DNA from 4 places in the Oceanobacillus sp. FSL W7-1304 genome. Region 1 is predicted to be linked to each of the others. Evidence: riboswitches for the same ligand, from Rfam matches in the RefSeq annotation. Region 1 holds a riboswitch; each other region holds the start of a gene.
The links. A riboswitch is a leader RNA that binds a small molecule or an ion and turns the genes downstream of it on or off. The one in region 1 is predicted to bind S-adenosylmethionine.
Positions count from the first base shown of each region.

Region 2: another riboswitch for S-adenosylmethionine. It lies ahead of metK (methionine adenosyltransferase); the one in region 1 lies ahead of NYE61_RS03385 (carboxymuconolactone decarboxylase family protein).
Region 3: another riboswitch for S-adenosylmethionine. It lies ahead of NYE61_RS12520 (sodium:solute symporter family protein); the one in region 1 lies ahead of NYE61_RS03385 (carboxymuconolactone decarboxylase family protein).
Region 4: another riboswitch for S-adenosylmethionine. It lies ahead of NYE61_RS07320 (cyclase family protein); the one in region 1 lies ahead of NYE61_RS03385 (carboxymuconolactone decarboxylase family protein).

Region 1 is NZ_CP150211.1:636,629-644,694, forward strand. It holds gene mnhG (monovalent cation/H(+) antiporter subunit G) at 1-47, shown strand, start outside; gene NYE61_RS03370 (UDP-N-acetylmuramoyl-L-alanyl-D-glutamate--2,6-diaminopimelate ligase) at 239-1,717, shown strand; gene NYE61_RS03375 (sodium:pantothenate symporter) at 1,952-3,448, opposite strand; gene NYE61_RS03380 (LLM class flavin-dependent oxidoreductase) at 3,553-4,920, opposite strand; gene NYE61_RS03385 (carboxymuconolactone decarboxylase family protein) at 4,989-5,654, opposite strand; SAM riboswitch class I at 5,775-5,881, opposite strand; gene sigK (RNA polymerase sporulation sigma factor SigK) at 6,377-7,081, shown strand; gene mtnN (5'-methylthioadenosine/S-adenosylhomocysteine nucleosidase) at 7,167-7,856, opposite strand; gene NYE61_RS03400 (YrrS family protein) at 7,881-8,066, opposite strand, start outside.
Region 2 is NZ_CP150211.1:1,088,537-1,096,602, reverse strand. It holds gene NYE61_RS05435 (ABC transporter substrate-binding protein) at 1-705, opposite strand, end outside; gene pckA (phosphoenolpyruvate carboxykinase (ATP)) at 1,105-2,691, opposite strand; SAM riboswitch class I at 2,890-2,998, shown strand; gene metK (methionine adenosyltransferase) at 3,206-4,402, shown strand; gene NYE61_RS05420 (DUF4181 domain-containing protein) at 4,504-4,944, shown strand; gene NYE61_RS05415 (gamma carbonic anhydrase family protein) at 4,987-5,508, opposite strand; gene NYE61_RS05410 (tetraprenyl-beta-curcumene synthase family protein) at 5,661-6,683, shown strand; gene NYE61_RS05405 (DUF1801 domain-containing protein) at 6,676-7,113, shown strand; gene NYE61_RS05400 (hypothetical protein) at 7,169-7,927, opposite strand; gene NYE61_RS05395 (PadR family transcriptional regulator) at 7,917-8,066, opposite strand, start outside.
Region 3 is NZ_CP150211.1:2,468,458-2,476,523, forward strand. It holds gene hag (flagellin Hag) at 205-1,062, opposite strand; gene NYE61_RS12520 (sodium:solute symporter family protein) at 1,519-3,144, opposite strand; SAM riboswitch class I at 3,259-3,366, opposite strand; gene NYE61_RS12525 (glutathione ABC transporter substrate-binding protein) at 3,443-5,005, opposite strand; gene NYE61_RS12530 (2-hydroxycarboxylate transporter family protein) at 5,458-6,783, shown strand; gene NYE61_RS12535 (LysR family transcriptional regulator) at 6,894-7,769, opposite strand; gene NYE61_RS12540 (hydroxyacid dehydrogenase) at 7,899-8,066, shown strand, end outside.
Region 4 is NZ_CP150211.1:1,471,307-1,479,372, forward strand. It holds gene NYE61_RS07300 (acyl-CoA synthetase) at 1-1,216, opposite strand, end outside; gene NYE61_RS07305 (3'-5' exonuclease) at 1,386-2,063, opposite strand; gene NYE61_RS07310 (CBS domain-containing protein) at 2,026-2,763, opposite strand; gene NYE61_RS07315 (MBL fold metallo-hydrolase) at 2,835-3,764, opposite strand; SAM riboswitch class I at 3,945-4,047, shown strand; gene NYE61_RS07320 (cyclase family protein) at 4,147-4,899, shown strand; gene NYE61_RS07325 (5-methyltetrahydropteroyltriglutamate--homocysteine S-methyltransferase) at 4,921-6,024, shown strand; gene NYE61_RS07330 (5-methyltetrahydropteroyltriglutamate--homocysteine S-methyltransferase) at 6,068-7,174, shown strand; gene NYE61_RS07335 (hypothetical protein) at 7,263-8,066, opposite strand, start outside.

The DNA of each region.
Region 1 (8,066 bases):
GTATACAGGACGATTTAAGAAAGAAATTTGAACAAGATAAAGAATAAAGATAAATCTTATTCGTATTGATAAAGAATTAAATTTTAAAAAATGGATCATCACAAGCTGATGATCCATTTTTTAATTTCCTCTCCTGCTTCATATGTAAATTCTCGATTAAAAAATAATAGAAACGGGAATACCTATGGTTAGATGAATTTATTCGTTTTGTTAACACTGAATAGAGAGGTTTTCCACGTTGAATACTTACGAGTTACTAAGCAGCTTAAAAATAAAATCAATATATGGTGCACTACCAGAAGAAGTCCATTCCATTGAACAGGATTCCAGAAAAGTTAAAAAAGAATCATTATTTGTTTGTATTAGAGGCTTCCGATCAGATGGTCATTCTTATTATTCACAAGCCATTCATAATGGAGCAACAATTATTATTGCAGAAGAAAAACTTCCTATTGACCTTACAAAGTTTGCTTTAGTTATTGTAAAAGATACTGCAAAAGCACTGGCAATTCTTGCAAATAAGTTTTATCATTATCCTTCAAACAAAATGACTGTGTACGGTGTGACTGGAACAAATGGTAAAACAACAGTCACAACACTAATTAAGCAGTTACTTGAAAAGAATAATCAGCAAGCTGCATTGCTTGGTACAAATGGAATTGATCTTCTAAATGAATCCGTAGAAAGTGATAACACCACATGTGATGTACTAACGAATCAAAAAATACTTCATAGAGTAGCCGAGCACGGAATGGGTCACATAGTTATGGAAATATCTTCTCATGGTCTCGCACAAGGAAGGCAACGTGGAGTTAATTTTGATGTAGTAACTTTTACAAACCTTTCACAGGATCATCTTGACTATCACAAGACGATGGAGCAGTATGGCTACACAAAAGGTCTCCTTTTTGCGCAGCTTGGAAATAATTTGACAGAAGAAAAAAATGTTATTCTAAATCGGGATGATCCGTGGTATGAGATATATAATGGCATGACACCATTTGAAGTAATTTCTTACGGCATTTATAACGAAGCTGACTTTCGAGCAACCAATATTATCTACTATGAGGACCATACCTGCTTTACATTAGGATCTCCAGAAGGGAATTTTCCCGTCACTACAAAATTAATTGGCGAATTTAATGTATATAATGTAGTAGCTGCAATCGCAACCGTATATAGTAAAACAATGATTTCTGTAAAAACGTTAGTCCGCTCACTCGCTAATATAGCCCACATAAATGGCAGAATGCAAAAGCTCGACCTTGAAGCACCAATATCAATTTACATTGACTACGCACATACCCCAGATGCGATAGAAAAAGTAATCGCTTCTGTCCAACCATTTAAGCAGAATCGTATTCTATTAGTGGTTGGTACCGGCGGAGATCGAGATGAATCGAAACGTCCCATTATGGCTGAGAAAGCATCTGTAGCTGATTTTGTAATTTTAACAATTAATGACTCAAGATATGAGGATTCTAATGCTATCTTAACGGATATGGAACAAGGAATGAAGCACAATAATTATATCTGCATTCCGAATCGAAAGGCTGCCATAAGCCTTGTTATCGACAAGAGTGAACCTGGAGATATTATTATCATTGCTGGTAAAGGGCTTGAGAAGTATCAAATCACAGAAGATAAGAAACACCCGCATAGTGACAAGGAAATCGCAATACGAAATTGTTCGATTAAGTATAATCTAAGTGTGTAGATCTAGAATCAGTAAGGACTAATTTACATTCAAACTGCAAACATACAACAAATTGCCTTAGGCTCTATCAAAGATCCCAGGGCAATTTGTTATTTAAAGAAAAGGTTAATCTTTTCCAAAGTACCATTTCCAAAGAGAAAAACCAACAATAGCATATATAGCAATTAGACCATATAGCCAAACTGTTAACATTTCATTAACAAACAATCGCTTCTCCCCCATTCTCTAATCCATTCACTTTGCTTCTTGTATACTTTCATATTCTTGGTCGGGTTCCTTAAAGATTTTTGACAAAATCAATATGACTGCGATTCCAATAAATGTTGCTACTGCACCGGCAGACATTGTACTGGGGATGATCCCGCCAAAATATAAGATAAGATATGATAATAATCCAATAAACATCGATCCTTCTGCTGCGCGTGGAGATACTTTCCTTTTAGCATAAACAGCATACAAGATTGGACCGAGGGTCCCCGCTGCTACACCTGAAATCCCAATCCACATGACGTCCCCCATATACCTTGGTGGGTTAAGCACAAGCAGAAATGCTGCTAATCCGACTAGTGGAACACTCCATCTGCTAATGAGAAGAGCGATTTGTTGCGCCTTTTCTTCACTCACATTTACATATCCGCGTTTCACTAGAAATTTAAGAAAAATATCATTAGCAAATACGGTTGAAATCGATACAAATAACCCATCAGTCGTTGACATAGCTGCAGCAAGTATAACTACACCAAATATCGCAACAAAAATTGCTGGGAATGCCCATGCGATATACTCCATAAGGGCTAAGTCAGTTGTTTCTGTTCCACTACCAATAGCTACTCTGCTATACAATCCACCAAACAGTACTAACACACATAGGGAAGCTGTTATAACATAAACTAAAATCATTTTTCCTAAATCACTTTCTCTTTTCAAACCCAATACCTTATTAAATAAATGGGGTGCCGAGGCAAAAGCCCACTGGATTGTTATGGCACCTATTACCGGTCCGATTGAATAAAAATGTAGTGATTCCGGATTAAAAACCTTAACAAGGTTACCATCCTGCGCAGCTAAATTATCAACAATACCTGCAAAAGTTGAGGTGACTCCCCCATCCCAAAATATAACAATCCCTGAAATAAATACTGCTAATCCAGCAATAGCCATCATAATTACCTGTACAGCATCTGTATAGATATCCGCAAGTGCGCCACCTGCAAACACATATAACACCACAATAGCCGTAATAAGAATCAAACCTGTTGAATAATTCATACCAAGCAGATACTCAAATATCCTTGCACCAGCTACAAATTGCGCAGCTATGTAAAAAATATTAAAAAGTAAAATTAACCCTGTTCCCACTCGCAAAATATCACTATTATAAAAATCGCCAAGCCAGTCTGGTAATGATAGTGATTTTTGTTTGGTATTCAACTTTCTTACCTTTTTTGCAACCATTAGCATTCCTATTGGGCCGCCACCTATCATTGCTAAGAAAAGCCATAAGTTAGATAGACCCCAGTCATAAGACCATCCTGGATATCCTAGAAAGGTTGCAGCGCTCAAATAGGTTGCAGCAAAAGATAGGCCTAAGATGACTGGTCCTAACGTTGTTCCTCCAGTTGCAAAATCACGGACATTTTTCGTTTTTCTGGCGCCAATATAACCAAGAAAAAGCATAACCACAAGAAAGAGTGAAAAACCTATCCATGTATATAATGTGGTAGCTTGCATGCACTGACCCCTTTCTCTGAATTATCAGCTAATTAATCGTAGTAAAAACACTATGTGCTTGGTTTTTGAATGTAAGTATAAGAATTTAAAAATACCATCACACCTTATACATGTAATTTCAATTTTCTTGCCGGATGATTGTTGGGCAAATATGGACTTTTGGTTTCAAAAAGATTTTCTCTTAATGTATTACCTTCGTAATCTGTTCTATATATTCCTCGCCTTTGTAATTCAGGTACAACATGGTCAACAAATTCCCGAAAAGTTTCTAATGAATACGATTGTGCAATATTAAAACCATCTACGTTAGCCTCAACAGCCCATTTCTGTAATTTATTTGCTATTTGTTCTGGTGTGCCAATAAATTTTGCCGTGCCATTGCCTAGACCATGATTTTGAAGTGCCTCACGAAGTGTCCACCTTTTTTGGGGATCCTTTGTATACATGTCTAAATTCCCCTGTACTGCTTCTGTTTCCATATCATCTAAATACTGATCCGGATTATATTTAGATAGATCGATACCTGTATGCCCAGAAAGCAATGCAGCTGTCCCCTCATAACTAACAAGGCTTTTTAATTTCTCGTATTTAGCAAATGCTTCTTCCTCTGTAGAACCAATAATGGGAAGAACCATTGGAAAAATACGAATATCCGTTGCATTTCTTCCCTGCTCTACTGCACGTTTTCGAATATCTGCAGCGTAATTTTTCATTGCTTCCAGTGAATGTCCCTTTGTGAAAACTGCTTCAGCGTGTTTGGCTGCAAAATCTCTTCCTCTCGAAGAAGCACCAGCTTGAAAAAGTACTGGAGTCCGTTGTGGTGATGGCTCCGTCAAATGTGGACCAGGTACATGATAAAATTCACCTGTGTGATCGATCGTATGTACTTTTTTAGGATCTGCAAAGGTATCCGTCTCCTTGTCATAAACAACCGCTTCGTCTTCCCAGCTGTGTTCCCATAACTTGTAAACGACTTCAAGAAATTCATCAGCACGGTCATAGCGTAAATTTTTAGGCAATCTACCTGACAGGCCCAGATTAATTGCCTCACTCTCTAAATACGATGTGACTACATTCCAAGCAATTCTTCCTTCTGTCAAATGGTCCAGTGTTGAAAGCTGGCGTGCAAGTGCGTATGGCTGGGCATAGGTTGCTGAAATCGTTGGAGCGAATCCGATGTGCTTTGTGACCGCTGCCATAGCTGCAATTGGCATTAATGGATCATGTGCCGGCAATTGCACAGCATGCTTAATTGCAGCATCATGATTACTACCATAAACAGAATACGTGCCTAGCACATCGGCAATAAATACGGCATCAAATTTTCCTCGCTCTAACACTTGCGCTGTTTCTGTCCAATAATGAATTCGATTATGAAAAGCCCCCTTATCTTTTTCATGTTTCCATAACCCCATGGAATGAGGCGATGGTGAATTTTGTACAAAGCCGTTCAGATGAATTTGTTTTTCCAACTGGAACACTCCTCCTATAAATTTGCTTAGATATGGCTTTACTGCTCGCACGATTATCAGAAACAATACTACTCGTCAAAAGCGTTTAAGGCATTTACACTATGTGCGATTGCCGATCCAGCTTTCAGTGCTACAGCAACAAAAATTGCTTCAGAAATCTCTGCTAAGTTTGCTCCTGTATTTTTTGCATTTTTCGTATGCAAATTAATACAATACGCACAACCTGTTGTATGTGCACAAGCAACTGCAATTAACTCTTTTTCTTTTTCACTTAAGTTTTCTGCTTTTATGGAATGGTGATCAAAATTTAAAAATGCCTTAAAGGTTTCATCGTTCAACTTAGAAAATTCCTTTATTCGGTTGAAATACGATGCTTTATACAATTCCTCGTCACTATTTCCATCGTAAGCATTTAGTGCATTTACTCCATGTGCCGCAGCTGATCCCGCCTTTAATGCTGTTGCAACGAAAATCGCCTCTGCCACCTCTTCCTTACTTGCTTTCTGCTTTTTGACATTTTTCACATGTAAATCAATACAATACGGACATCCAGTAATGTGTGCCACAGCAACTGCAATTAATTCCTTTAACTTTACGGATAATTCCCCTTCAGCCAATGCTCGATTATTAAAAGCAAAAAATGACTCGAAGGCATCTGGTGCATATTTCTTTAGTTCCTGAAGCCTTCCAAAATAATCCTTTCTGTACAAGCTATCTGTTTTTGTTACACCCATTTTCTTCGCTCCCTTTTCAAATTTACCTATTCATCGCAATATAATCTTTCCCATGATATTACTTGGTTTTTAATCAAATGAAAAAACCTCTTCTGATGAGGAAGAGGTTCTAAATCACTCATCTCATCTTTCAAGCATTTGCTTGCTGGAATTAGCACCTTGTTACATCATTGTAACGGTTGCCGCAGGATCGTAGGACCAGTTCCTCCCCTGACTCTTGATAAGAAAAATCATATTCAATTAATAGGAATTGTTCACATCATACACCTGGTAACGAATCATGTCAACTCTGTTTTTTGAATTTAATACAAAAGTTAGATATTTAGTGCAAGATGACGTTCATTTGACCTATATGAAACTATTTATTGTAACGTGCTCATTCCAAAGTTATATCGTCAAAATCTATTGCTTTGCTAGCTCCTGTGCTACTCCAATAATCCAATCCTCTTGACCACCTACTGCACCCATTTATTGGATGCGATGAACGTTTTTTTAATCTTATCGCTAGTATGTAATATAGGTACGAGTTACAAACCAACCTTTATCTTTTCACAAAGTATTTGATGAATAAGTCCGTTATCAAATCAACTAAAACCTTAAAAAGCCTGTTTCCATAACAAATTTTCGTGGACAGACACGAATCCTCTCTTTAAGTCATAAAGATGTTATATAGGCAAAAGCCCAATCTTGAAGCAGACTGTTCACTTAGGAGGTGATTGCGTTTGTCCGGGATTTTATCTGTGCTTGCTCTTCTAATTAAGGAAGCCCTCTTTTTTGTTTCTTATGTAAAAAACCATGCATTCCCGCAACCATTACCCTCTGATGAAGAAGCGAAATACATCGAGGAAATGCAAAATGGAAGTGAAACAGCCAGAAACAAACTTATTGAACATAATTTAAGACTCGTTGCTCACATTGTAAAAAAGTTTGAGAATACTGGTGAGGATATGGAGGATTTAATTTCAATTGGAACCATTGGTCTTATAAAAGGGGTCGAAAGCTTCTCAACAGATAAGGGAACAAAATTGGCAACATATGCTGCTCGTTGTATAGAAAACGAAATATTGATGCACCTTCGCGCATTAAAAAAGGTGAAAAAAGACGTTTCCTTGCACGATCCAATTGGTCAAGACAAAGAAGGCAATGAAATCAGTCTAATTGATATTCTTGAGGCAGAGAATGATAATGTAATTGAATACATCCAATTGAATATGGAGATCGCCAAAATGCAAAAGTATTTTTCTGTTCTCGATAAACGAGAGCGAGAGGTAATTGTTTATCGCTATGGATTAAATGACTATAACGAAATGACACAGCGAGAAATCGCAAAAAAGCTAAACATATCACGAAGCTATGTCTCACGAATTGAAAAAAGAGCGCTCATGAAAGTGTTTCATGAGTACTATCGAAAAGAGCGCAATAATTAATTTGGAAGGCTTCCAAATTATAAAAAAGCCCAGAAACATGAATTTATCATTGTCTCTGGGCTTTTGCTTTTTATTTAATTCTCGTTTATAAACTCTTAACTACAGCGATAATGAGCTGGGCTGCATTTTTAGCCGCTGTTTCAAGAAATTGATCAAACGAGATGGACGATTTTTTTCCGGCAATATCAGATAATGCACGAATAATAACAAATGGCTTGTTATACTGATGGCAAACCTGTGCAACAGCTGCTGCTTCCATCTCTGAAGCAAGCATCGTCGGAAATTTTTCATGAACAAATGCAACACGCTCGGGATCTTCCATAAACGAATCACCAGTTGCAATAATTCCCTGTTCACAATTTATATCCATATTTTTTACTGCAGCTACTGCTTTTTCAACTAACGTTTTATCTGCCTCGTACATTGGAGGTAGTCCAGGCACCTGTCCATAGCTATAATTAAAGGAAGTTACATCAACATCATGATGTACAACCTCAGTAGAAATGACGATATCTCCCACTTCCAGATTGCTAGCAAAACCGCCAGCAGATCCTGTATTAATAACATGTGTTGGTGCAAAACGTTCATGCATGATGGTAGTAGCCATTGCCGCATTCACTTTCCCAATCCCTGACTTTAACAGAACTACAGATTTATCCTGTAATTTCCCTTGAACAAATAAGCAATTTGCTACTGTTTGTTCTTGTTTTTCTGTCATCTGGTCTAATAATAGTGCAACCTCTTCATCCATTGCACCAATAATTCCGATTGTCATACTATATCCTCCATCAATCTACTTCTATTTTTTATCATTTTCAATTAGAATTTCAACCTTCGTAGGCTGCCATCCTTCATTATCAACCCACGATAGAAATACTCGAAATACTTCCGTTTCTGCTGTGTCAGATACAGTAGCAATTACCTTTTGATCGCCACCATTTTCAATCCACCATTCAATCATATCATCTCCGGTTAAACCAGTAGC
Region 2 (8,066 bases), 450 kb from region 1:
TTTCTCAACTGCCTCGTCATTTTCTTCCATGAAGCTCTGTTTCGTCATGAATACCGTGTATGGAACTGTACCGGATTCTTCTCCAAAGGATGCAACAATATGTCCCTGACCTTCTTTCTCTAAAATACTAGCGGTCGGTTCAAATAGCTGGACATACTCATAATCACCAGATGAAAATGCTCCAGGGATATTGGCAAAATCAATATTCTGTACGAGATCTAAATCCGCATGTGGATCAATGCCATGATTCTTTAATACAAATTCACCAACCATCTGTGGCATCCCGCCAACACGCTGTCCTAAAAAGTTACTACCCTCTAAATCTTCCCACTCAAAATCAGGTTGTGGCTCCTTTGCCACTAAAAATGTCCCGTCTGTCTGGGTTAACTGTGCAAAGTTAATCGCATAATCTTTAGAGTCCTGTGCATACACATAGATGGAAGTCTCCGATCCGACGAGCGCGATATCCGCTCCACCAGAAAGAAGTGCCGTCATTGTCGTATCTCCACCCCATGTTGTCTGAAGTTCTACCTCCAGTCCTTCTTCCTCAAAAAAACCTTTCTCGAGCGCTACATATTGTGGTGCATAAAAGAGGGAGCGAGTGACCTCTGCTAAGCTGATTTTAGTTGTCTGCGCTGAATTACAAGCAGAAAGGAAAATGAGGAAAACAACTGTTACAACAGCAATCAATTTAATTTTTCTCATACGTTTCGTTCCTTTCAGAATACGTGATCATTTATCAACACAGTTTATGCGAAACTGGAAAATGTGTGAATGCCTAGTTGAGGTGAGGGCGAGAGGGAATAGTAAAGGTTTTGAAACTGCAGATTTAAGTATAGTGGTGCGGGAATTTAAGGTTACAGAGCCTTAGTGCATGGGTCTGGACTAATAACCTGGGCAATAGAATAGCGTGTGTAAAATGGAGCAAAAATCCGAAATATACAGTTATAGTCAAAGGGGGAAATCGATCTATCGGTTATAAGTAAAAATTGGAGGGAGGAACATAAAAAGCCAGCCCATAAAAACAGGCTGGCTATCAGCATGATGCTGATACTGACTCCACTCATATAAATAAAATCCTTTTGGGATGAGTAAACAGAATTATTACCCTTGGTAAACCGGGCCGGCTTCTTTAATTGCATCACTTGCATTATTGAATTTCTTGAAATTCTCATGGAATTTTAATGCTAGTGATTTTGCCGTCTCCTCATATGCTGTTTGATCATTCCATGTTTTTTTCGGAATGAGTACTTCATCTGGAACTCCTGGAACATGCATTGGAATTTCTAATCCGAAAATTTCATCTTTTACAGTTTCCATTGAATTCAGCTCGCCTTCTAGAGCAGAGTGAATCATTGCACGCGTATAGGATAGCTTCATACGGTTTCCAACACCGTAAGATCCGCCAGTCCAGCCAGTATTAACTAAGAACACATTTGAATTGTACATATCAATTTTTTCACCTAGCATTTCAGCATATTTTGCTGGTGCCAAAGGTAGAAAAGGAGAACCAAAGCATGCTGAGAAAGTTGCTTGCGGTTCTGTTACTCCGCGCTCTGTACCTGCAAGTTTGCTCGTATAGCCGCTTAGGAAATGATACATTGCTTGCTCTTTCGTTAATTTACTGATTGGCGGCAGTGTCCCAGAAGCATCTGCTGTTAAAAAGATGATTGTATTTGGATGGCCAGCAACGCTTGGTGACACAATGTTATCAATATTCTCAAGCGGGTATGCAGCACGCGTATTCTCTGTTAATGTCGTATCATCATAATCAGGAATTCGTGATTTTTCATTTAAAACGACATTTTCGAGTACAGAACCATAGCGAATGGCATTGAAAATTTGGGGTTCTTTTTCCTCCGATAGGTTAATACATTTTGCATAGCATCCACCTTCAATATTGAACACGCCATTCGGGCTCCAGCCATGCTCATCATCTCCAATTAGACGGCGGTAAGGATCAGCGGATAATGTTGTTTTTCCTGTGCCGGAAAGGCCGAAGAACAGGGCTACATCACCTTCTAGACCAACATTTGCTGAGCAATGCATGGACAAAACATCTCGCTTTGGCAGCAAGTAGTTCATCACTGAGAAGATAGATTTTTTTATTTCACCGGCATATTCAGTACCTCCAATTAAAACAACACGTTTCTTAAAGGAGATTAAGATAAATGTTTCCGAATTTGTTCCATCGACAGCTGGATCTGCTTTGAAATTTGGAGCAGAAACAACAGTAAACTCTGCTTGGTGATTTTCTAACTCTTCATCTGTTGGCGTGATAAACAATTGACGTGAGAAAAGATTATGCCATGCGTATTCATTGATGACTTGAATTGGCAGGCGATAATTTTTATCCGCACCAGCAAACCCTTGAAACTGATAAAGTTCATCTTTTTCTTTTAAATAATCTATTACTTTTCTGTAAAGATTATCAAATACTTTTTCTTCGATTGGACGGTTTACCTTTCCCCAGTCAACAAAATCTGTACAAACCTCATCTTTTACAATAAATTTATCTTCGGGAGAACGCCCAGTATATTTTCCAGTAGTTGCTCGAATTGCACCCGTAGAAGTAAGACTTCCTTCTTGATAACGTAAAATTTTTTCTACTAATTGTGCTACCGACAAATTAATATGCATATTATTGTGTTCATTTAACTCTTTAATTAATGATCTCTCCACCGTTTTCATGTCATTATCTCCTGCCTTTTTAAGGATTTTATACGTTTGTGACAACTTTTATTTTCTTAAGATGCTTATTAGTATAACACATTTATATTATTAGTCCATACTATTTAAAAATAAATTATAAAAAATATATAATAGCCCACCATCCGAAAATAGTTGACACCTACAGCTACTTTCGTTAATCTAAAGGTTGAACGGATACTCTTATTCAGAGTTGGTGGAGGGACAGACCCGATGAAACCCAGCAACCATCACATGATGTGAATTGGTGCTAACCTGATGCAAGGAACACTTCCTTGAACAATAAGAGCGAAAGGCCAGTATACCCTTTCCTCATGTCTTTGAAGGAAAGGCTTTTTTGTTTTTTATAGAGAAGTTATATATAAAATGATATTCATAGAAAAGCGATTGACCTGGTCAGTGGGAAAAGTTTTACCTTTTGAAGGTACTTTGAATAATATATGTAGAACATTTAAATTAGAGTTCCGTAACATACAATAAAGGAGAGTTTAGCCTAATGGCTGTAAATCGACGTTTATTTACTTCAGAATCAGTAACAGAAGGTCATCCAGACAAAATGTCAGACCAAATTTCAGATGCTATCCTAGATGAAATTTTAAAAAAGGATCCGAATGCACGAGTTGCGTGTGAAACAACTGTAACAACTGGATTAGTGTTAGTAGCGGGGGAAATTTCGACAAGCACATATGTAGATATTCCTGCTATTGTAAGAGAAACGATAAAAGGAATTGGCTATACTCGAGCTAAATATGGTTTTGACTCGGAAACATGTGCTGTAATGACGGCAATTGATGAGCAGTCAGCAGATATTGCTGGCGGTGTTGACACCGCACTAGAAGCACGCCAAGGAAAAATGAGTGAGGATGAAATTGATGCAATAGGTGCTGGAGATCAAGGGTTAATGTTTGGTTTTGCTTGTGATGAAACCGAAGAGCTTATGCCACTACCGATTTCATTAGCGCATAAATTAGCGAAGCGCCTTGCTGATGTAAGAAAAGAAAAAATTGTAGATTACCTGCGCCCGGATGGGAAAACACAGGTTACTGTAGAATATGATGAAAATGATCAGCCTATCCGAATCGACACAATCGTTATATCTACACAGCATCACCAAGATACCACTACTGAACAAATTGAAAAAGATATGATTGAGCATGTGGTTCGTGCCGTTGTACCTGCTGATCTCTTGGATGAAAACACAAAGTATTTCATTAACCCAACTGGTCGTTTTGTAATTGGGGGACCACAGGGGGATGTAGGACTTACTGGTCGTAAAATCATCGTAGACACATACGGTGGGTATGCACGACATGGCGGTGGAGCATTTAGTGGAAAGGATGCTACGAAAGTAGATCGCTCTGCTGCATATGCAGCTCGCTATGTTGCAAAAAACATCGTTGCTGCAGGTCTTGCGAAGTCATGTGAGGTTCAATTGGCGTATGCAATTGGTGTAGCAGAGCCTGTATCCATTGCGATTAATACATTTGGTACTGGAAAGGTAAGCGAGGAAACACTTGTAGCTGCGGTTCGCAAATTATTCGATCTTCGCCCAGCAGGAATTATTCGGATGCTCGACCTTCGTCAGCCAATATTTAAAAACACAGCAGCATATGGTCATTTTGGTAGAACGGATGTTGCATTTTCATGGGAAAAAACAGATAAAGTTGATGAGTTAATCGCATTGACAAAATAATATTATAGCTGTACAGCTCTTATTGAGTTGTGCAGCTTTTTGTTTAGCTGATGGAGTTTGGGCTAGCATACGATTTATAATCTAGAAAGAGAGGAATGCTCATGTACTATTATGAAGATAATAGTGGTCTACTACTGGATATTGTCATATTAATAGGTGTGCTTTCACTTATTATTTTTATATTTAATTCGATCATGAGAATATTATTGCACGTGAAGCGTCCAAAATGGTTTTCTAATAATTATGTGAACGATATACATGAAAAGTATGATAAAAGGTTACGATTAATAGCTGTCATTGCATACATAGGTGCTGGATTTTATTTCATTTATACAACTATTTCCTCGAGTTCTGATGTTACGCTGTATTTATTTTTACTTGGCATGATCTTCACTGGTATACAGGAATTGTTTCGAGCATACATGGAGTGGAAATACCTAGAAGGGAAAAATGATTATCTATTTACGCTCAGTCAAGTTATATTTATTTCCACACTTGTCATTGTAGCGTTGAGGTCTGAGTTCTTTGGTCTTCTAGGGTGATAAACAGAGGAGCTTGATCTATTATTTCAAGCCCCTAACTGATTAATGTCCCATATTTGTATTTTCCTTATAATATTTACCTTTTTCTACATAAGATGTACGAACCCGTTCCATTTCCGCATAATCTTTTTCAGATAGCTCGCGTACAACCTTTGCCGGTCTTCCCATTACTAACGTGTTAGGAGGTACTTTCTTTCCGGGTGGCACAAGACTTCCTGCACCAACGAATGCATTTTCTCCGATTTCCGCACCATCCAAGATAATCGATCCCATTCCAATTAAGGCATTTTTCCGAACGATAGCAGAGTGTAAGGTAACTTGATGGCCGATTGTGACATCATCTTCAATGAGAAGTGTCTTATTTGGGCTTTGATGCAGCATACAAAAATCCTGGATGTTAACCCGTTTCCCAATTCGAGTTGGCGCAACATCACCGCGGATAATTGCTTTAAACCAAACACTAGATTCCTCATCAATCGTAACGTCTCCATTTATTACAGCATCTTTTGCAATAAAAGCAGTTTCGTGAATGGTTGGATAAATATTTTTGTAAGGCCTAATCATGTTTACATCCCCTTGTTTTTTGTTTTCCTATTGTATATGATGCTATAATTAGTATAGCAAATTTCACCAATTGGAATGGAGGAAATAGATTGACAAAGGTACCAAAAAATGCGATTACATTACTAAGAATCGTGTTTAAACGAATCTTTCCAATGGTTGATGAGGAAATGAATTACTGGAAGCGTAGAGCAGAGCAGATACCGAATGATGAGTTGCGCACCCAAGCTCTTGCTAGCATAAAAGATAAACGATTTCACTGTCAAGGTGGAAGTGTTTATGCACTGCTTGCTGGAGAAAGAGAGAAAAAAGCAGTTCGTTTTATTGTTGCGTATCAAACAATCAGTGATTATTTGGATAATCTTTGTGATCGAAGCACTTCGCTTGATCCTAAGGATTTCCGTATGTTGCATGAAGCGATGAAGGATGCTTTAACGCCTATGAATCCAATGAAAAATTATTATGAACTGCGAGATGATCAAGCTGATGGAGGCTATCTTGCGGAGTTAGTTCAAACATGTCAAGAAACATTAAGAGATGTAGCATCCTTTGAACAAATCCAGAATCAGCTTCTCAAACTCCAAGGATTATACGCAGATTTACAGGTTCATAAGCATGTACAGTTAAGAGAAAGAATTCCACGGTTAACGTCATGGTTTGAAAAAAATAAAGATACGAATGAAAATCTCTCATGGTATGAATTTTCTGCTGCGAGTGGTTCAACCTTGGGAATTTTTTGTCTTGTATCTTACGGACTTGGCGGAAAACTCAAATCAAATACAGCGCAAGCTATTTATGATGGCTATTTTCCTTACATGCAGGGGCTGCATATCTTGCTTGATTACTATATTGATCAACAAGAGGATCGTGACGAAGGAGATCTTAACTTTTGTAGTTATTATGAGGATTGGAATAAAATGAAAGAGCGTTTCCTTTATTTTATTAAACAGACAAAAACAGATGTACGCGGGTTGCCAGATCGGAAATTTCATGAAATGATCCATCAAGGCTTAATTGGCCTATACTTAGGTGATAAAAAAGTAAAAACAATTCCATATAGTGATAAAATGCGAAAGGCTTTGCTGCAAGCCGGAGGAGTTACTGCTAAAATGTTTAATTGGAATATTCGTATGTATTATAAAGCAGAGGGAAAGAGAGGGGAAATGAAAGATGTATGAGCAAAAAATGAAAGAAAATGATCGAGATGTTGTGGCATTTATTGAGGATATTGACAATGCCAAAAAGCGAGAGGATGCTTATAAGCTGCTTGAAATTTTTACAGAAACAACTGGATATCCGGCTAAAATGTGGGGAACAACCATTATTGGATTTGGTTCCTATCATTATAAATATGCATCTGGTCATGAAGGAGATGCGCCATTAGTCGGATTCTCGCCACGCAGGGCAAAGCATAGTTTATATTTTGCAGCCGGTGATGACAGAAGAGAGGATCTGCTGACAGATTTCGGAAAGCATACAACCGGAAAAGCTTGTGTGTATATTAATAAACTTGCTGATATTAATGTGGATGTTTTGAAAGCATTGATCAATCAATCTGTGGAGTTTTTACAGGAGAAATATCCAAATGAAGCAGGGGAAGATGCGTAACATAAAGAAGGGAATTACCAAGTCAGAGAATAATCGGTAATCCCCTTCATGTGTGTTAGGCTTTTGCCAGTTTACTTGAGATCCAAAGATAAATGAAAATGCCGCCAAATGTAATACAAGTGCCTGTAATTAATCGGGCAGATTCTGTTAATGATGTAAAGCCGAGCAGATAATCTGGCAGGGAAACGAAAGTTAAAACAATTGGAAGTACCCAGGTTTTAGACCAAATGGAAATCCCAATTATAAAAATCAATGTTACGATTGCAATGATAATGGTTCCAATCATGCCAAAGCTAATGACTGGTGTCGTAACATGCTGGTTAAGGAAAATCAGACCGATAAAAAGGGCCATCGGTAACAGTGCAACTGGATAAAGTATAGCAAATTGTTTTCCGGTAGACAGGTTTTTTCCAGCAATATACCGAAATGTAAGTGAAATGCTTGTTAAGAATAAGATGGCTATGATAAGAAATCCGATAATCTCTAAAAGGGAGTAAGCAAGCGTTCCTTCAAATAAATCTCTGACAACTGTGAACGAAAAAGCACCAAATAGAATCATTGGAATATACTTCATCCAAGCTTTAAGGTCAATTGGCATTTCGCTAGCAAGTTGTTCCATGTATGCTCTAGGCGATTGACCAATAATATGTTCAATTGATTTCCCATCTTTCTCTGCTTGCATTAAATGATCCTCTAATTCCTCGACGATTTCATCAATTTCTTTTTCCTTTTTCCCAGTTGAAAAAAGGTAAACGCGAAGGTTTTCTAAAAATTGTTTGCTTTTTTTGGATAGCGGTACGTTTTTAGGCATCATGTTTAATCTCCTTTTCCTTTTTCGTTTCATGTTTTAAGACATGGTTAACGTTCGTCTTTAAGTTCTCCCATCTTTCTATAAAATCTTGCAATTCTTGTTCTCCGTTTTCTGTCAGGCGATAATATTTTCGTTTCGGTCC
Region 3 (8,066 bases), 1.8 Mb from region 1:
AGTGCATTCTAGTCGTTGAACCTTCGCCAGGTTTTCACCACAGGCGCTTGGCTGCTGATTATCCATTGTTTCATTGCTTTGTTTTTCAAACCTTCACGTCTGCCGTTTCCAGCTACGTTGTGGTACAAAACACTTTAGGAAGTTCCAGCAATTCACCCAGTTATCTTCTAACCCGTTACCAGATTAGACGCCCTTCCCACCAAATTACTGTAAGAGTTGTAACACTCCTTGAGGCATTTGTTGGGATTGAGCTAACATTGATTGTGCCGCTTGTGAAAGGATATTGTTCTTAGTGAACTCCATCATTTCTTTCGCCATATCAACGTCACGAATACGTGATTCTGCAGCAGTTAGGTTTTCTTGAGAAGCACCTAGGTTATTTATAGTGTGATCTAGGCGGTTTTGTACTGCGCCAAGACTTGAACGTTGTGTAGACACTTGGTTAATTGCTGCATCAATAGCTGCCAACTGGTTATCAAAACTCTCAGCTTCAAAATCAGTAACATCAAGTGCATTTATTTTTAAACTTTCTGAGCCCAAATCCGACGCTTCCATACTTTCAATAGATATCTCTAATTGTTGCCCTTCATTTGCTCCGATTTGGAAAGTCATATCTGTAAATGTGCCATCCAACAAATTCTTGCCATTGAATTGTGTACGATCTGCAATACCTTTACTTCCAGCTTCCCCGCCTAGCTCTTCTATTAAGGAATCCATTTCAGCCTTAATGGACGCTAGGTCAGTTTCTTCATCTTGTGTGGCAGTATTTCCAGCTTGTACAGTCAATTCACGCATACGTTGTAAAATTGAATGAGTTTCATTCAAAGCACCTTCAGCTGTTTGGATTAATGAAATACCGTCTTGAGCGTTCTTAGAAGCCATTTCCAATCCACGAATTTGTCCACGCATTTTTTCAGAGATTGCTAGTCCTGCAGCGTCATCTCCAGCTTTGTTGATACGAAGACCTGAAGAAAGTTTCTCCAATGAATTTTGTGTTGCACCTTGGTTTGCTCCTAATTGACGATGTGCGTTAAGAGCAGAAATATTGTGATTGATAATCATGATCAATCTACCTCCATGTTTTTAATTTTTAGCAAGTCACATCCTTGTGTCTCGCTTCATTATTTATATCGGCATGGTTTAGGAATGTTTTAGCAATTTTATTAAACTTTTTATTATGTCGGTAGATTAGTCATAAATAGACCACAGTACTACTTGGTCACCCAAAAAAGGACCTCCTCCTAAAGAAGGATGCCCTTATGCATTATTTAATAGAAATTTCTCTCCTAATTAGAATCCTTCAATCTATTTTTATAAACCGCTGTAAACGCCCTAATGGTTAATACAAAGACACCAATCAAGGCAACGAAAGCAGTGATAATTAAATCCATACTTATTCTACCTCCATTCCCTATTAACACTTTTACTCATTACTTTTCATTGCGATAAATCATCTATACCCCTATTAACCGGGAGTTAAACTTTCTATCTATTTAGAAATTGAATGGTGTTATGTTCTTAACTGTTGGACGCAATGTATTCCTGTTCTTCTACAACTATCGCTCCCCGCTCATCTAACCTCACAAACCGAATTGCTGCTATAAAGTAACTCAATACAGCTACAAACATAAACAACCCAAACAATCCACTATTATACGCCTGTTCAAAGTATAAAATATTAACCAGTGTAAAAATTACTCCTCCAATTAATCCCAAGTAACCAAAGCGATCTGTTTTTCTCAATCTTAAACTCGTTCTTCTATTAGCCAGCGTCACCAACGTAATTGTCAGGATATTAACCGAGCTTCCAATCCAAACCGGGTGTATGTTTAGATAAAATTCCTGTGGATGCCACCCGCCCAGGTAATACCATAACAGTCCACTAGTAAATCCAGTGAACAAGGAAGCAACTACAGCTCGCTTCGTTACCACCGGCCAGAATAATGCGGCTACTACCGGTGCAAACGTGGCACTATTTCGTATCGTCCAAGCAAATACATTCCACCATGCCGATTGCTCTGTTCGCAATAAGCCAAACGCAATCATCAGGCCGGTTAAAAGCAGCAGCGAGATTTTCGTATATTTAATAAGCTGGTCCCCTGTGGCATTTGGATTAATCGCACTTCCCACATCACGTCCGAGACTTGTGGCACCTGAGAACTGACAAGGTCCACCCCATCCGAGTGCACAACCCCATACACCAAGGAAAAATAAACCTACTAATGGGGCAGGCAAAACTTCCATCAAGTACTGGGGAATCGCGATAAGTCCAGTGGATGCATTCGGCACAACAGTGGCAGCTGATATTCCGAAGATAACGCCACCGACTATGAATGGAATCGCCATGAATCCAGCCATGACAAGTCCTTTTTGACCCTCTTCTGGCGAGCGGGAGGATAATGCCATTTGGAAAGCAGCCTGAGCCAGAATGACGTTAACGAGGAACGTCCCAAACCAGACGACAATTACTTGCAGTCCGACACTTCCAAAGTTAAACATTTCTGGACGCTCCATGTTCAATGCAGCTAAACCTGATATTCCGGGATTGATGAAAAAGGCAACAACTCCAATTACGATCATTAATCCGAATGCAAACATATTCATCGTTTGTGTAAAGGCAATGGACCACATGCCACCAGCTTGTAAATAGATAAAAAGTAAAATAGCAGTAAACGCAACGGATAAACTCAATGAAATACCTGTAAACACATGAAATGCAGAAGCAAATGCGATTGCCGTGGCAACGGACCACATGGGAAAGGCAAATGCAGTAATTGCTCCTGATAAGCCTTTTGCCGTTCTACCATACGTATCTCCTATCAAACCAGAAACCGTTACAAGCATCTTTTTCCGGAAAGAACGGATAATCAACAAAGCAATAATAAATATTTGAACCATTTCCGCCACCCCATACCAGATTGCGGAGATACCGGTTAAATAAGATAACTCCAAAATAGAGATAAATGTGGATCCCGAGAATAATCCAGTTATACAAAACGCAACAATCCATTTATTGAAATTCCGGTTTCCAACAAAATAACTATCTTTCTTTGTCACACGTCTTTTGGCAATTTGCCCTGCCGATATGAGCGCAAATGTATATCCTAATGCCAGTATAATTGTCCATACACCATATTCTGTCACAACTAGTCACTCCCTTAATATTTACATCACCTTATTCCAAACGAATATTCAATTACAAAGACAAAGCAAAAACCCCCTTCCATAAGAAGAGGGTAGATAAATTCAGGGCACCTCTTCTTATCTTCCAGACCAGTGTCTGATGGAATTGGCACAGTACTCAATAAATTGAGCCCGCTGCCGAGGTATCAAAGGGCCATATCCCTCCACCTCTCTAGATAAGAAGTTCAATATTCAATTGTATTAAAATTACACCTTCACGATGAAAAAGTCAATGTTATTTTAAAATTCAATTTATCTGTCAATCAATCGTTACATCACGCAAAAATGGGAAACTACTTGGATACTGATAAAATCCACTCACTTCATCCCTTAAACCAGCTTGCAATACAGAATGGTAAAGTGGAACGATTGGAGCTTCATCTACAATTATTTGTTGTGCTTCACTATATAGTTGCAGTCTTTCTTCTTCCGCTCCCTCTTGTCTTGCCTCCTCCAGCAACTCATCTACCTCATCATTCGCATAAAAAGACCTGTTTCCTGGATTTCCGGCATTTGCTGAATGAAACATCGGGTACAGTCCGTAATCCGCATCCAATGTTACAGTCCCCCAGCTTCCGATAAACATATCAACACCGCCATTACCAGTCACTTCTAAATAAGTTCCTACTTCGGTCATCTCAATGTCAATAGTGATACCAATTTCTTTTAGTTCTGCTTGGATAACCTGCGCGATATCCGATGTATTTGTATCGTAGGCCATGATTGTCGCATTGAAACCATCCTCATAGCCCGCTTCCTTTAATAGTTCCTTTGCTTCCTCAATGTTATAATCGATAGGCTCTACATCCTCATCATACCCAAACACGGTAGGCGCGAGCGGTCCTTTTGCTGGTAAAGCCACACCATTTAGTACCCCTTCGATAATTTCTTCTTTATTAATTGCTTTTGCAATCGCCTGTCTTACCCTAGGATCTGTAAATGGTTCTTTTGCTACATTGAAGCCAAGATAAGACATACTTGCGCTATCCGATTGTTTAACGTGTGTACCTTCATTCGTATCCACTTCGTCAATATTGCTTGTATTTACTGGATAAATGATATCCGAATCACCTGTTTGCAGCTCTGCAATTCGTGTTAAATCCTCTGGGACAAATTTAAAGGTTACCGAATTTACACCGGCCTTATCTCCCCAATAGTCTTCATTTTTTACAACTTTTATTTGTTCTCCACTTGTTCGGTCATCATATTTGAAATATCCTGTACCGATTGGGTTCTCATTAACTGTTGCAAACGGTTCTCCACCATTAGCTATTGCTTCATTATCCTTTTCAATCGCCTCAAGACTGATCATATGCCCGCCCGGATGTGCCAAATGAGATGGCAATGCTGAAAAAGGATATTTTGTATGAATCTGTACCGTATATTCGTCTACTACTTCCACGGAATCAATCATATCGAATAAAAAGGCTAGCGGTGAGCCCATATCAGGATCAAGAACGCGATCCAGGTTCGCTTTTACTACTTCCGCGTTAAATGCACTGTCATCATGGAACGTAACATCTTCTCTAAGCTTTGCTTCCCAGACAGTATCTTCAATTTGTTCAAGGCTCTCAGCTAAAGCTGGTTGAATCTCCAAATCTGTGTTTTGTTCAACCAACGTATCATAGATGGCATTCATCACATATAAGGAGTTACCATCATTTGCAGCGTGCGGATCCAGCGATACTGGCTCTGCAGCTAATCCAACTGTCAGATCCTTTTGTTCCTCTGCATTCTCTGATTCATCTGCTCCGTCACCAGCACATGCAGAAATAACCAATAAACCCGATATAAGTAAAATTAATAATAATGCTTTTTTCAATTTAACCACACTCCACGTGTTGATATTTTTACTACTTTTAATTTCTATGATTGTTTGCTCTCCATTATCCTCAATCAATTATGTATCTATTATGATCTGTTCAGTTATTTTAAGAACAGTTTATATCCCCCTCCTAGCAACGTCTATCTCTCAATTCAATTATTCAATAATACCGATGAATTTACTTTGAATTGAATATATAATAGCATTCAATGTTTTTAATTACAAACTAATTAACTATGAGAATAGCTCTTTTTCCTTACAATGAGATTCTAAACATCATAACATCACATATTCTGATATTTATTAGCAAATATATTAGTTTTACATTATAATTCTTAATATTTATGATGGATAATAGAAATCAAAGCAAGTATACGTTCCAATTAATAGAAAGCGCTATCAAAATTTGTTTGTTAGGGAAATACTTATCTAAAAAAGGAGTGGGATTAATGGGCAGTGAAAATGTTGTGAATACAAAAAGAAAGAATAATATTTTTAATCAAGAGATTTACGGAATAAAACTTCCAATATATCTTTTACTATTAGTACCTGCAATAGTAGGATTATACCTTGATGTCGTTCCTTCTAGTTTAATTACTGGTTTTATGATTACGATGGGCTTAGGTGGTTTGTTCATGTGGATGGGGGATTCCATTCCAAAATTCTCTGATTTTGGAGGAGGTACTATACTTTGCATCTTCCTACCCTCTCTACTAATTTATATCGGAATTTTGCCTGAAGTAACTGCTGAATTAGCTGCTGATTTCTATAGTGGTTTTGGATTCTCTAACCTAATTGTTGCAGGATTAATTGTCGGAAGTATATTAGGAATAAAAAAGGAAGTTCTTATTAATGTAGCTTTAAAAATGTTAATTCCTTTATTAACGACGATATTACTGGCAGCATTAGCGGGTGGTTTGCTAGGGCAACTATTTGGTATAGGATTTAAACAAACGATTCTTATGATAGTGGCACCGATTATGGCAAGCGGAATAACTACAGGGGCCATTCCGCTTTCGGAGATTTATGCTGATAATATGGGAGGTTTGCCAGTAGATTATTTCGATATTCTTGCACCTGCAGTAATCGTTTCTAATATTATTTGTATACTATTAGCGTCTGTACTTAACTTTTTAGGGAATAAAAATAAAAACATGTTTGTAAAAGGATTCTCAGGAGAAGGGAATCCTCTTAGAAAAAAAGATGCAGGATTTAAAACTACAAAAGATACAAGTATGCTAGAATCACTTCGCAATATCGGAATAGGTATGATGGTAGCTGGCGGATTATATATGGCAGGAATGTTGCTAAGTGAACTTGTCCCCGCACTACATACTTTTGTATGGATCATAATTTTAACTGCAATATTAAAGGTTTGGAATATTTTCCCTGAATATATCACCGTTGGTGCAGAGGTATGGTTTAATTTTATAAGTAAGCTTTGGATCCCAGCTATATTAGTAGCTATAAGTGCAAGCTTAATTGATATTGACCGTATCCTACAAATCATTACAGATCCATCACACATCTTCTTAATTGTTACTATTGTAGTGATTATTTCAATTATCGCCGGATTGGCTGGATGGCTAATTGGTTTTCATTTCATTGAGTCTTCCATCATCTCTGGACTTTCGTTAGCTGATATGGGAGGTTCAGGAGATGTTGCTGTTCTAAAAGCAAGTGATCGAATGCAATTGTATCCCTTCTTACAGGTAACTACACGTATTGGTGGAGTATTAACAATTTTAGTTATGAGTTTTCTATCCGCCACGTAATAATATGTTAGATTTATATTTAATATAGAAGCGAAATCCCTAGAGTGTTGAGCAAGTAACATTCTAGGGGTTTTATTTGTGAATACATTATATAAAAAATAAAGACGTTGTCATGACATAGAGATACATTTTTTCAATTGATTATCAAAAAACTCAATAGCAGAACTCTTAGACAAGCTTGGATTTTTATGAGTAAGCCTGTAACAGGTGTACTTTGGTGGCGGATCAGTAAAATACTGAATCGAAAACCCTCTGCTTTTATTTGCCTTTTTCGCAATCCATTCAGGAACGATTGCCCAGTAAGTTGGGTTTTGTAAAAAATCGAATAATAAGTGGATATCGTCTAGTTTTATTTTTTGAACACTTAACGGATCCCACCAAAACTCATGCCATATTTTGTATTCTTCTCCCCAAGGCATAAATAGTTCATATAAAGGATCTAACGCTAAAGGATCTACTTTTGAATCGCTAACATTGCCACTGCGTAATACGACTAAATCAGATTCATAACATTTCTCTACGTTTACGTTTGAATGACTCCTTTGAATTAGCGTAAAACCTATATCAAGTGTCTTATTATCAATTCCGGAATAAATTTCATTTGAATGTAGTGTATGACTATGTAGTAGCACAGACGATGATGTTTTGTTAATTTCCTTATAGACACTTGGTAAATAGAATGTATTAAAACTATCTATCGAACCAATGCTCAACGTTAGCTTAGGTCCTTTTTCTTTTAGGATTTTTAAGTCGTTATAGATGTTTTCCCACTGTTCTGCTAAACGTAAAAATTCCTCGCCTGCAGGTGTTAACGTAATTTTTTTAATACCCCTTCCTCTTTCGATGAGTTTAAAACCAAATTCTTGTTCCGCAACATTTAGTCTTTGGCTAATTGTCGTTTGAGCAACATGCATCGATTCTGCTGCAGCACTAATCGACTGCTTTCGTACAATCGTTAAAAACGTCGGGATAAAGTTCAGGTTCATTCTCGATCCTCCTAATATTAAAATAAATAGTATTTAATACAGTTTTTATGTATTTTACATTACATTTAGCAATATTTATACTTAGTATATAATTAATTGTTAGCGCTATCAAACAAAGGAGTAGATAAAGTGCCAAAGTATAAGGTCTATCTTAATGAACACATAGATGAAGATGCTCTAAACACACTTCAAAAATATGCCACATTAACAAATAATCTTGATGAGCTAAAGGATATCGATGCCATGATAATCCGGGCAGAAAAGGTATCTCGTTCCATGATTGAGGAATCAAAAAAG
Region 4 (8,066 bases), 830 kb from region 1:
CGTTTCGAAATGCCTCTGCCGTTTTTTCTGGTTCGTGTAGATAACCTTTCATGGCATGCGGTGTACGGTGGACAATTTCTCCCACCTCGCCGCGCGGTACCTCCTTATCTGCTTCATCTACAATTTTCGTCTGGACATTTAATGTCGCTTTGCCTGCTGAACCCAACTTCCGTAACTGATCTTCTGGTTGAAGTGCGGTGGCAAGCGGCGCAACTTCTGTCTGACCATAAAAGTTCCAAAACTTTGCGCTTGGTAAACGTACCGAGAGCTCCTTTAAAATTTCCATTGGCATTATGGCTGCACCGTAATAGCACTTTTCAAGGGAGCTTAAATCACGCGTATCAAAATCTGGATGGCGTAATAATCCAATCCATACAGTTGGGGGACAAAATAGCTGTGTTGCTTTTTCTTCCTCAATTGTCCTTAAAATTAATTCCGGGCTTGCTGATCCTAGAATAATCCCACTAGATCCTAGGTAAACGCTCGGCCCCAAAAAAACATGCAGTTGTGCACTATGATATAACGGCAATGCATGGATTGCGATATCTTCCGTCCCCATTTTACCATCTACAATACTGCTGAGGTATTCACTAATAAGGCTTTTATGTGTAAGCATGACTCCTTTAGGCCTTGATTCCGTTCCACTTGTATATAAAACTTGCACGAGATCATCATCAAGAATATCTGCATCCATTAATTGAGTGGACATCCCTTCTTGTGCTTGGGATAATGGCTTCCATCCTTTATTTTCATCATTATAAGGAAGGGTTATATCCATCAGATAACGGTATTTAATATTCTGTTTGCCAACAGATTGATCGAGTAAGCCTGCGTATTCCTCTGAAGCAATAAAACCATTAACATCAGCATGCTCTACAATATACTGCACATCTTCCCGATTAAGCATATAGTTGATTGGAATCATAACCGCTCCAATTCGTGCAAGCGCATAATTTACTACAACAAAATCAAGGCTGTTTTTAGACATGACCGTAATCATATCTCCCTTTTTCATGCCATCTGCTAAAAATGCATGTGCTGTCTGATTAACAATGTTATCAAGCTCTTCATAGGTTAACCGTTTGTTTTGATAAGCGAATGCAAATTTAGTCGGGGTTCTTTCTCTCGTACGAGCTAATAAATCTCCTAATGTGTTTCTTCTTGCTCTTTGCAGCAATTTATCCAAATCAGTTTGTACATTTGTATTGGTATTCATCCTACCACTCCCTCAATGGTATCATGATGGCAAGCCTGTTGAATATTCTATCTATTATTTTAATTCAGTTAATTAAAGATAGCAAGTTGCAGTACTCATTCAAGTATATTTATTCGTAAGCATAAAAAAATGCTAGAACAATCATTGCAGATATTCTAGCATTTTTAATTTACTTTAAATATAGTCTTGTACTTCCTTTTACACGTTTCATTTTTGGCGGATAATAGCCACGGTCATAAATTTTTCCATTTGTCATGCTGCACTTTTCTAAAAAACGGTCAAGAGAGTTTGTTTTGGTATCCCGTAATGCTTGAATCATCACTTGCGCAGCGACTCTAGCGTCTTCTAGTGCGTGGTGATGTTCAAACTGAAGGTTATGATAGTTCGCAAGTGTGTTTAATTTATGGTTCTCCAATTCCGGCCAAAGCTTTTTAGCGATATTTACGGTACAAAGGTAGTCCATGTCAGGATATGAGAGCTTGTAATAATCAAGTGTATTGCGAATCACACTCATATCAAAGCTTGCATTATGTGCGATTGTTAGGTGGTCGTTTAAGTAATTCCGCAATGTCGGCCAAACCTCTGCAAATGTAGGAGCATCAGCAACATCATGCTCAGTAATCCCATGAATATACGTATTGAATGATTTAAATTCCATTAATGGATTGATAAGGCTGTAGAATTCATCTATTATGCCATGCTCATTGGCTACTACTAAACCAACCGCACAAGGACTAAAACGTTTTTCATTAGCAGTTTCAAAGTCTATTGCTACAAACTCCATAGCTGTCCCCTTTCGTATTGCATACTCAAATCTCCATAATATCCCAATTGGTAACAATCCCAACTAGTCCTCCACTGGAGCTTCCTTCCTTTGTAATCAATAATGCTTCCAATCGATTGCCTTTTCCAATTTGCTCCTTAAAAATTTCCTTTGCTTCATATACAGATGTCTCCTTTGATATGAATCTAAAGTTATCCCTTTTTTCACATTCCAAGACCTCTACTAATCTTGCATCTAATAGAGAGGTTAATCGATTTTCGATACCTTTCGAAAACCATTTTTTAATTCCTTTATGCGTAATTAACCCCTGAAACACATTACCACTGTATACTGGAAACTTCGTAATCCCTTGCTTATTAACGACTTCTAGTACATTCGATAATGGCTCGGTTTCTTGAAAGCATACGACCTTACGAATAAAAAGCGGGTCTACTTTTCTAGGCTTTAAAAGTTCAATTTCAATTGCTTCTATCCGTTCTACAACGGAATCATGTGGCTCTGCAATAGTATACATGAGATCCGTCTTGTTATGTACAATAGCATTTCGTAACTCAGCAAATTCAAGCAGGTCATCTTGAAACTGTTTTATCAACGCATTTGATTTACCCAGGACTTTAACAGCTCTTGAAAACCCCATTTCTTTCTTAATAAGCAAAGCTTTTAAGCCCTTTTCGATTCGATTGAACGCCGTCAAAAAACGATCTGAGTTTCGATGCACGACAGTTTCATTTTGTTTTAGTATCGGATTGTTAACACGATTCACTTTCCGCCCTCCTTATTCTTTTTCTCTCTTCTACATACCAGTGATTTCGTACACTCAAATATTACGACTGGTTAATGCTGAAAATAAACTTTCTCATTATCATAAAATCGGTGTATCTTATCCATAGACTCTAAGTATATTAGTCTTGTTAAAGTCGCCATAAATGGGCTAACAAAGTGACTAAATTTTAGGCTGCCATAAATTTTTTCACACACTTCGGCTGCTGTCAAAGTCTCTGCTTTCACAATGCTTTCAACCTCATTTAACCGACGCTCATGTCCTTGAATCAATGTTTGTACACGTTCACTCAAGCGATGGATATTCTCACCATGCCCTGGTAAGGCTAATGCTGTCGGATAATGCTGCATCCGCTCAACGGATGCAAAATAATCGTTTAATGGATTGAATTCCTCCCCTGTCCACAAACCGATTACAGGAGAAATCTTATTTAAAATATGGTCGCCAATTAGCATTAGCTTCCTGTCTTTTTGATAAAAGCAATAGTGATCCGGAGCATGACCCGGTGTCCAAACAACCTCAAAACACTGATTCCCTAACAGGATGGTATCAGTTTCATCAAAGAATCCATCTGGTTCAAATTCATAGATAAAGGAATCATTACCTATTCTGCCAGGCAAATTCGGCCCACCATGCATATGAAGCAAATCAGCAAGATTTTCTTTAATTCTCTTCTTATCACGATGTTTCAGCATTTCCTTATACCCGAGTTTCGATGTGTAAACGGGAACTCCCTTTTTCTCCTGAAACCATCTCGCTAGACCAATATGGTCCTGATGTGTATGTGTTAAAACAACCTTTTTCACTTCAACACCAGTATCAAATAGCGCTTCCCAAGTCGCAATTGCTTCCTCTGAATAAATCCCTGTATCAATAACGGTATAGCCATTCTCTCCTTTGACAAGATAGCTATTTACCTCTTGCATTCCTCCTGGAAAACGAACGACTAGCTTTTCTATACCCTCACTTACATTAACTAACAAAATATCATCCCCATTGTACAAAGCTCTTTCTATACTATTAATTTTAGCGTTGATCAGTTAGATTGCAAGAATCTCTAACTTTTGCAATTTTTTTCACGCTACATGTAATATTCTTAATTTTAATGGTTGACATTCAGAATCGTATGGAGTATTCTAATTATTAATTTCATACAAAAAACTTTCTTATCCAGAGAGGTGGAGGGACTGGCCCTATGATACCTCGGCAACAGACTTTTTAAGTACTGTGCCAATTCCAGAAGCAATGATTGCTTGAAGATAAGAAGAGATATTAGACGATACGGTGCCTAACCTCTTCTTATTTTTAAGAAGAGGTTTTTTCTTTTCTTTAAAGAAGTTTTAAAAAACTACTGGAGGGGATTAAATGGCAACGGTTCAAGCAGGAACAGAATTGCAACAGGCAATTGCATTACTGAAAAAGAAAAATTGGGTAGACCTCACGCACGCATTCGGGCCAAACTCACCACATTTCGCAGCATTTGACGATGCCGAATTCAAAACACTTTTCACACATGATGATGGCTTTTTCGCACAACGATTTACCTTTCCTGGACAATACGGCACACACATTGATGCACCAATTCATTTTGTACAGGATCAACGTTATCTTGAAGAGCTTGAATTAAAGGAACTTGTTTTACCGCTTGTGGTGATCGATAAGTCAAAGGAAGCTTTAGAAAATAATGACTTCACCTTATCGAAAGAAGATATTCTAGCATTTGAAGCAATAAATGGTGAGATTGAAGCAGGTACATTTGTAGCGTTACGAACCGACTGGAGTAAACGTTGGCCAGATAAAACTGCTTTTGAAAATAAGGACGAAGCTGGTAATAGTCACTTGCCTGGATGGGGAATTGACGCATTGCGATTTTTATTTGAAGAAAGAAACGTAAATGCTGTCGGTCATGAAACATTTGATACAGATTCCTCCATCGATGTCCGAAAGAATGGCTCACTCATTGGCGAGTATTATGTGCTGGAGCAAGATACATACCAAATCGAGCTTCTAACCAATTTAGATAAAGTACCAACAAAAGGTGCTTATATCTTTAATATCGTTGCCAAACCAGAAAAAGCAACTGGATTCCCAGTAAGATCTTTTGCAATATTACCTTAATAAAAATATGGAGGGATTTTCATGACGAAAACATTAATTAAAGCACCATTTAAAGCAGATCACGTAGGAAGTTTATTACGACCGGAAAGGGTTCATAAAGCGAGAAAGGATTTTAAAGAAGGAGCTATTCCGGCAAGTGAGCTTCGTACGATTGAGACAGAGGAAATTAAGCGAGTGGTTGATAAACAAATTGAAGTTGGCCTTCAGGCTGTAACCGATGGGGAGTTTCGCAGAAGATTTTGGCATACAGATTTCTTAGAGCATTTTATTGGTATTGAAGGCTATGTACCAGATCATGGATTTAAATTTGTGGACGTGGAAACGGAAAAATACGACGTGCGCAATGTTGGAAAAATAGCATTTAACCCAGACCATCCATTCATCAAAGATTTTATTGAGTTTAAAGAAATTGTTGGTGACAGGGCTGTCGCAAAACAAACGATTCCAAGTCCAAATCAGTTATTCAATGCTGGGATTCGGAATGCAGATGTCTATCCAGACATTGAGGAATATGCACATGATATTATCGTCGCTTACCGTGATGCGATAAAAGCATTTTACGATGCTGGCTGTCGTTACCTGCAATTAGATGATGTCTATATTGCAGGATTGAGCTCTGATACGATTCCATTTAATGATAGTAAATTAACAAGAGAATATTTAATCGATTTAGCGCTTCGTGTTGCTAATGGAGTGCTAGAAGATAAACCAGAGGATTTAGTTGTAACAACACATCTATGTCGCGGAAACTATCAATCTACCTGGGCGTTTGAAGGAAGCTACGCAAAAATTGCGCCAACATTATTCGCAAAAGAAAAAGTAGATGGCTTTTTCTTAGAATATGATGATGACCGTTCTGGAACCTTTGAGCCATTGAAGTATATCCCAGAGGGCGGTGCACAAGTAGTCATTGGCGCTGTAACATCTAAATTTGGTGAGCTTGAAGATAAAGAGGCATTGAAAGCACGCATTCAGGAAGCTGCTAACTATGTACCGTTGGAGCAAATAGCTTTAAGTCCGCAGTGTGGATTCGCGTCAACCCATCATGGTAACAAGCTAACAGAGGAAGAACAATGGAATAAACTGAAATTTATCGTAGACATTTCAAAAGAGATTTGGGGATAATTTTCCTACCTACTATTAAAATAAAAGAAAGAAGGAATAGATCATGACACAAACGCTAGTAAAAGCGCCATTCAAAGCAGATCACGTAGGAAGTTTATTACGTCCAGAGAACCTACATCAGGCAAGAGAAGATTTTAAAACAGGCAAAATCACTGCAGCAGAATTACGTGAAGTCGAAACAAAGGAAATCAAACGTATTGTTGATAAACAGATTGAAGTCGGATTAGAAGCAGTAACCGACGGTGAATTCCGTCGCAGCTGGTGGCATCTTGATTTTCTTGAGCATTTAAATGGGATTGAAGGCTACAACACCGAAAAAGGCTATCAATTCGATGGCGTAGAAACAGACCGATATCATGTGCGTAACACCGGGAAAATTTCCTTTAATGCCGATCATCCGTTTATTAAGGACTTTATTGAATTTAAGGAAATTGTTGGTGACCGTGCGGTTCCGAAACAAACGATTCCAAGTCCAAACCAGCTATTTGAAGTTGGGATACGAAACCCAGAAATTTATCCAGATATTGAGGAATATGCCAACGATATTACACAAGCATACCGAGATGCTGTAAAAGCATTCTATGATGCTGGTGTGCGTTACTTACAACTAGACGATGTGTACATTGCTGGACTTTCATCTTCTGACTTTAAATTAATCGATACTGGCGGCTATTCAAGAGAGCAATTAATCGATTTAGCAGTTCGTATTGTAAATGGTGTACTCGAAGACAAACCAGAGGATTTAATTGTAACAACACATCTATGTCGCGGAAACTATCGTTCTAGCTGGGCATTCCAAGGCAGTTATGCTGAAGTTGCTCCGATTCTTTTTGCGAAAGAGAAAGTGGACGGCTTTTTCCTTGAATATGACGATGAGCGTTCTGGAACCTTCGAACCGTTGAAACATGTTCCAAAAGGTGGAGCACAAGTTGTTATTGGCGCGATTACATCAAAATTTGGTGAGCTAGAAGATAAAGAAGTGATCAAAAAGCGAATTGAAGCTGCATCACGATTTGTGCCATTAGAGCAAATTGCTTTAAGCCCACAGTGTGGATTTGCTTCCACGCATCACGGGAATAAGCTAACAGAGGATGAGCAATGGACAAAATTGAAATATATTGTTGAGTTATCGAAAGAGATTTGGAAATAATCATGTAGACTTGGCATCGCCCAAACTTGGTGAATACCAAGTTTTCTAAAAAAACGAACAGCATGCAATTGCTGTTCGTTTTTCTCATTTATGATTGTGCTTTTCTTAATCTAACCCAAGATATAATAACCGCAATAATTAAAACAAAGCCTAAATATCCGGTAATTGGATAAACGGTCCCTACAAGTGTCGTAAAGCCAATAAAGCTTACACCAAAAGCTAGTAAACCTATGATAACAACGGCTCCTTTAAACGTTCTCGTATTCTGCGGCACAAGTCGTGCAGTAAAAGCATAAAGCATACCTACTGCTGTGTTGAAAATCATCCCTAATAAAGCAATTGCCATTAAGATACCAACAATTGGCGATACCTCTGTCGCCAGTACTAATGTAGGCATATCTGCTTCTTGAATAGACCCGATATTCATAAATAAACTCAAATTAATTAGAAATAGTAATAACCCAAGTCCGATTCCACCAAGAATTCCACCCCAGCCAGCAGTTTTTCTATCCTTCATCGTGCCGCCAATGACGGCCAGCATAGCAAATCCTGCTGCAAGATTATACGAAACATAGAGCAATGCTCCTATAATAAAGTTAGGGGCTGAAGCAGGCTGCGCTTCTGCCAATGCATTTAACTGACTAAAGCTTGCATCACTCGTAAATAAAGAATATCCTGTAATAATAAATATTAATACCAATAAATAAGGCGTTATACTACTAATTACCGCAATAACTTTATTTACATTCAAACAAAGTGTAACAATGACAGCTACAGTCATGATTAAGTTCCCAACAAGTGGAGGAATACCGAATTGTTGTTCAAATATCGATCCGCTACCTGCAATCATGACAACTGCAACACCAAACAGAAAGAATGTAATTAATAGATC